Regions from separate parts of the Bacillus sp. OTU530 genome, predicted to be linked through region 2. Evidence: riboswitches for the same ligand, from Rfam matches in the RefSeq annotation. Region 2 holds a riboswitch; the other holds the start of a gene.
What was found. Region 2 has a riboswitch for cobalamin ahead of AAHB12_RS05645 (DUF4430 domain-containing protein). Riboswitches for the same ligand answer to the same signal wherever they lie in the genome.
Positions count from the first base shown of each region.

Region 1 (3,217 bases), on a different contig from region 2:
CAGTGATGAAATGGTAAAAGAAGGATTGATCCCTGGTATTCAGTATCCACGCATTCCGGGTCATGAAGTAGCTGGTTACATTGATAAAATTGGTGAAGAAGTTACGACGTGGCGTGCAGGTCAGCGAGTCGGTGTTGGCTGGCATGGAGGTCATTGTTTTACATGTAATGTTTGCCGTGAAGGAGATTTTGCGAACTGTGTAAATCGTCAGACTTGCGGTATTTCGTACGATGGCGGTTATGCGGAGTATATGGTAGCTCCCCAAGAAGCTTTGGCTTTGATTCCAAATGAATTGTCTTCTATAGAAGCTGCGCCCCTTCTTTGTGCAGGGGTCACAACGTATAACGCACTACGAAACAGCGGCGCAAGGGGTGGAGATGTTGTCGCGATTCAAGGTATGGGGGGATTAGGACATTTGGGCGTCCAATTTGCGAATAAATTGGGCTTCAAAACCGTTGCCCTCTCCCACGGGAAAGAGAAAGAACAGCTTGTACGTCAACTCGGAGCTCACGTTTATATTAATACAGAGATATCTAATGTTACAGAAGAGCTGAATAAACTATTAGGAGCGCGCGTGATTTTGACCACTGCTCCTAATAGTAAGGCGATTTCTGCTCTTGTCGATGGGCTGTCTCAAAACGGTAAACTCCTCATTGCAGCGGCATCGGGTGAACCAATCGAAGTGTCTCCTCTACAGCTCCTTCTTTATCGACGTTCAGTAGAAGGTTGGTATAGCGGCCATGCGAAGGATTCTGAAGATACCTTGAATTTCAGTGCATTAACTGGTGTACGCCCAAGTATTGAAACATTTAGTCTCGAGCGGGTGAACGAAGCATATGAGTACATGATATCCGGTCAAGCCCGTTTCCGTGCCGTTTTAAAAATGGTATAAACTTGACTCGCCAATCGGCGAATCTTTTTAAAAAATTTGATTCATCTACTTTGACTAGGTTTCTATGTTCAGAAAATCATGGCTTTCTGAACAAAATCAAAGGCTCCCTGAAAAGGAGCCATTGATTTATTAATTCATAGTATTTATTTCAACTTTTTGTCTCTTAGACCGAACGCTTATAAAGATAAATGTAGCAACTAAGAAAGTGAAAAGAATGATTCCCACAATTTCAAAATCGAGTTCTGCCCAAGGGTTAAAGAAGGTAAATGCCAGATAGAAGGAAACTCCGTACGCTAAGACGACAATTACCCATCCCATTATTCTTGAAGCAGCTTGCCCAAGTTTGCTTGATTGATTCACCATTTTGTGGACAATCATGGAATCAATTGTATCTGTAATCATCATGCCAAACATAAAAACAAGGCCTAAAAGTAAGGGGGTATATTTACCTGTGTTACTTGCTGCCATGGACCAGACAGCTGTTTGACTTACCGTTTCGGCAGCTAAGGCAAATAAAGCCCCTACTAAAATAATAAGAAAGGGATTCGTTGTTCCCTTCGCAACTTTTGGAATAAACTTTCCCTTTAGCCCGCTTAGTTGAAACTCTTCGTTGTTATTTCTCGTACGTAATAGATTATACGTATTTAATGTGCCAATGAGGAATAAAGAAATAATCGATACCCACGATGCAAAATTATCAAAATAAGCTGGGAATGTAAAATTCTTCATCACCATTCCCAAAATACCAGCCGTCACAGCTACCATTCCCCCGTGGCCAAATGAGAATAGTGTACCTACCCAACGTGCAAACGGACTGCCCATTCGCCAATTATAACGGGTTTGTCCATCAATAAAAGCAAGATGATCCGCATCCAATCCATGTCGAAGCCCCAATACAAAAACAAGTAAAAAAAGTGATACAGTTTCCATTCAAAAATTCCTCCCTTTTCTAAAAATAAAAAGTACAACATAAAAAATCCTCAACCTATGACAGATTGAGGATGTATGGGTACGTGCAAATAAACGACAAAATGGCAGAATACGATTGTCGTTTCATTTTCGTACACCTCTCCTTTCCGCGAAGGCTGCTTTGGTGTTACAACCTAGGTAGGTCTCCTGGCTTTTGCATCATCACTCTCTATCGTCTTCCCCAACTACATAGCTGAGTGACATAATGATAAAGAGCTCCTCAATTACAGTGGCGGGACCGCTCGGGATTTGCACCCGATTCCCTGTTACCCCTTGCTTTTACAAGGGCACCTAGTTTGCTTACAATATAATGTTGTAACTTGATTATACATGTAATCATCAGAATTTCATACCTAATTTGCTGGAGCAGCGTTTTTTCTCCGCTAACAAGGGTAAACACAGTTCATGGAGTCCTAGATAAGGAGTCCATTCCCCCTCTTTTTTTGATGTAGTGTCTACGTAGCGATGTTTTCCGAGTTTAGTAGCCCTAAGAGCGTGTAAGATGTCGCATATTCCCTCCCGTTTTCTACGTTAATGTATTTCCGCAAAAAGGTGACTTTTTCCTGCCCTCCTATTCGACTGTGTCCACTTTTGAAAACATATTCGATTTCATAGCATGATTTTCCTGTGATTGTATTCAGTTCAAAGTATTTTACATATTTTTAATACCCTCCTTAACTACATTTAACATATATAATCTACGATTATATTAGCAACTTACTTCAAAATTAAAATTAAAGATGAGGGTGTAAACATGAAAAAACGTTTAGTAGGCACAGCTGTGTTATCAGTTGCAGCGATGACTGCATTAATTTTCGGTAATGCGTCTAAATCAGATGTACAAGCTGCTAATGAGTCAAATAGTGGAAAGGCTAAAAATGTAATTGTTTTTGTTGGCGATGGTATGGGAACTGCCGCTCGTGATGCAATTCGCCTAGCTACAGTTGGAGTGAATGGTAAACTTGCTATGGAAGATATGCCGTATGCAGGAATGGCTCGTACCGCTTCAGGAAGTTCATTTGTAACGGACTCTGCTGCAGCCGCAACGGCAATGGCTTCAGGTGTAAAAAGTTATAATGGTGCAGTTGGCGTGGATATGAATGGAAAGCCTGTTCAAACTGTTTTAGAGACGGCAGAGAAGGCTGGGAAGGCAACGGGGCTCGTTACGACAAGCCAAGTAACAGACGCGACTCCAGCTGCTTTCGGTGCGCACGTTGCGAATCGAAGCGCTCAAAGTGATATTGCGAAACAATATCTTGAAGACAGTAAAGTGGATGTGATTTTAGGCGGCGGGGAGGACTACTGGTACCCAGCAGGAAATCCTGGCTCTTATCCTGATAACCCACCTGAAGATAC
Region 1 covers NZ_JASATP010000045.1:13,358-16,574, reverse strand. Annotated here, with positions in the region: gene AAHB12_RS24115 (alcohol dehydrogenase) at 1-892, shown strand, start outside; gene AAHB12_RS24110 (HoxN/HupN/NixA family nickel/cobalt transporter) at 1,022-1,822, opposite strand; cobalamin riboswitch at 1,982-2,171, opposite strand; gene AAHB12_RS24105 (alkaline phosphatase) at 2,616-3,217, shown strand, end outside.
Region 1: linked by a shared signal. The riboswitch ahead of AAHB12_RS24110 (HoxN/HupN/NixA family nickel/cobalt transporter) and the one ahead of AAHB12_RS05645 (DUF4430 domain-containing protein) in region 2 are both predicted to bind cobalamin.

Region 2 (3,217 bases):
TTTGTTTTGTTCCCTGTTATTCTAAAAGAGAATTATTTTTGTTCGGTGTATGAAGGGATAATGAGTGTAAAAACAGTTTGTGTCTTAATATGTCTAGACAAGAATAGTATTACAAGTGTGTGTGAATACGCACTAGGGGGCAACAATATGTTACAAGGTACAGTTAAATGGTTTAATGCAGAAAAAGGATTTGGATTTATCGAGCGCGAAGGTGGAGATGATGTATTTGTTCACTTCTCAGCTATTCAAGGTGAGGGATTCAAATCTCTAGAAGAAGGTCAAAAAGTTACATTTGAAATTACTCAAGGTAACCGTGGAGATCAAGCTGCTAACGTACAAAAAGCTTAATTAAATATATAGACAAAAAAAGTCTGACCCAGAAGGTGCACATGTATCTTGTAGGGTCAGACTTTTTTATTCTCCAGAAAATAAAAGAACTGTTCTTTTTAGTAGTGTTATTCATATCAGTCTTCTCCAATGAGCATACTGCCAAAAACTACATAAGATAAACATCATAAACACAACCATTCAGGAGTAGCGTTCATCAATCATCAGGGGCGCGGACGTTCTTGTTTACAATGAATCAGGAAATTTAGAACTTGCAGAACTAAATGCTGAATTTGTTTCTGATCGAGTGCCTAAACAATTTGTGTTAGCTAATGCTTTTGGAACAACGCTAAGACAGTTGAGCACATTTGAACTCTAAGAATCCTGTCATCTTTACCGTCTTGCTTCTAGGATATTACGTAAAGTATACGAATTCCTTATTACTATGGAAGGAATTGGATATAAAAACTCGAATCTATTAGCGTACTCTAATTTCGAGCCTAGGAAGGTGACGAAACATGATGATAAAAACAGCAGATTTATGTGATGTATATAGCGAATACATAGACATATGTGAACCGCTATTCCGCTCTTATGGAAAGAAGCAATGTTTTTATGGACCAATGGCAACGCTGAAGGTGTTAGATGATAACGTGCTTGTAAAGAAGGCTTTGGAAACTTTACCGGCAGGCACAGTTCTTGTTGTAGATGGTGGGGGCTCCACACGCTGTGCGCTTCTCGGTGATAATTTAGCAGCCATTGCAGCAGCACGACAACTTGCTGGTATTATTATAAATGGCTGTGTAAGAGATGTTGCTGAGCTAAAGGAAATTGAGCTTGGCATTTTCGCACTTGCAAGTATGCCCCAAAAAAGTAAAAAGGAAGGAAAGGGGGAGGAAAATAGACTGCTCTCATTTGGGGGGATTGAATGGTATCCTAATCATTATGTGTATGCCGATGAAGATGGTGTAATCGTTTCTGATCGCCTTCTTGTTGAAGAATAAATGAATAGAAGACAGAAGTGAATACGAGAGCGCTGCCGTGGCAGTGTTCTTTTCTTTATAGTAAGGAAGCACCCTAGTAGTCTTATAGCCCACTTCCGTTTTTTAAAAATATAAATCGACAAATATAAGAAAAGATAGTAAAATGAAGAGCGGAATTTCGGATATTGTGACGAGTTCAGGTCGTAATGGCTCTGCCATTGCGTTAAATGGGAAAGATTTGGTGAAAATCCAACACGGTCCCGCCACTGTAAGTGAAGAGGCTTTTTGTTGCGCGCCACACCGTTTTTTGGGAAAGCGCAAAAACGGTTAGCGATACACGAGTCAGGAGACCTGCCTAAGCTTGAACGCCAATAAACCTACGAGGCATAGGGAGGTGTTGTGCACAGCAAAGTCTAACATTTGGTATTCTGTTGAACATTGCTTACGCATGCCCTGTATAGAGGGCCTTTTTTTATGACTTTTTTTAAAAGAGGGAGACAAGGTACATGAGACAGTTGAAAAAATGGATGATCGTATCTCTTACAGCGATACTGCTAGTTGCTGTATCTTTTGTAAATACGGTACATACGGTATTTGCAGAAACGGCAAATACGATTACGCTTGCGGTAGTTGGGGATGCGGAGCGAAAAGTGATTTTATGCCCGAAAGAAGTGGCAGTGCAGCCAGATGAAACCGCATTGGATGTATTAAAGAGAGAATTTCCGAATGGTATCGTTACGGAGCAGTCGTCTTTTGGAGAGTATTTAACTGGAGTTGATGGTCTTCTTTCAGGGGGAGAGAAGCCAAACAGCTACTGGTCATTTGAAGTAAATGGAGCAGCTGCGAATGTTGGAGCTGATGCATACAAGGTACATAGTGGTGACACTGTCGCATTTCGTTATGTAACAGATTGGAACGTAGGATTAGGGAATAAAACACTTGAGGAGAGCATTGCAGAGCTTGGTGGATGTGAAGAGCAAAGCGAACCAGCTCCTACAACCCCGGATCAACCAGGACAATCAGGTCCAACGGATGGTAATTCCGAGCAACCAGGACAATCAGGTCCAACGGATGGTAATTCCGAGCAACCAGGACAATCAGGTCCAACGGATGGTAATTCCGAGCAACCAGGACAATCAGATCCGACGGACGGTGAATCTGGGCAACCAGGGAAAACCGATGAGGATTCTGCACCTGTTTTAATGGAAAGTGTGAATAAGACAATTGATAATGCAGTGCAATTTATGCTAAGCAGAGAGCTACAAAGTGATTGGGAAGTAATTGGAGTATTGCAGTCCGCAGCGGCTGTTTCTGATGAAGCGAAAGCAACTTATTTAAAATCTTTAGAAGATCGTGTAAATACGAGTGCGCGACTTAACAATATGGCACTTGCTAGAACGATTTTAGCAATTAATGCGCTTGGAGCAGATCCAACGAATTTTGCAGGACAAAACCTAGTTTCTAAGCTTTATAATGATGAGACAGTGGGCAGTATTAATTCATATATATATGCGCTGCTTGCGTTAGATAGCAGAGATTACGAGATTCCGAGCGATGCAAAGTGGACACGTGATAGCTTAATCTCAGAGATTTTGAAAGAGCAGCATGCTGATGGCGGTTGGTCTTTCAGTAGTGAAACAGGTGATCCAGATATGACAGGCATGGCATTAACAGCACTGGCTCCTTATAAGAGCCGCGCAGAAGTAAAACCAGCAATTGACAATGCAGTAAGTCTATTAAAAACATTACAAACGTCAAATGGCGGATATGAGTCTGACGGAGTAGAAAATGCTAACAGTGCAGCGCAAGTGGTAACAGGTTTAGCTGCAATTGGAGTGGATCCAGCAGGAAGTGAATTTACAAAGGATGGACATACTCTTATTCAAAATCTACAATCCTTCCAATTA
Region 2 covers NZ_JASATP010000005.1:186,919-190,135, forward strand. Annotated here, with positions in the region: gene AAHB12_RS05635 (cold-shock protein) at 148-348, shown strand; gene rraA (ribonuclease E activity regulator RraA) at 849-1,331, shown strand; cobalamin riboswitch at 1,492-1,683, shown strand; gene AAHB12_RS05645 (DUF4430 domain-containing protein) at 1,817-3,217, shown strand, end outside.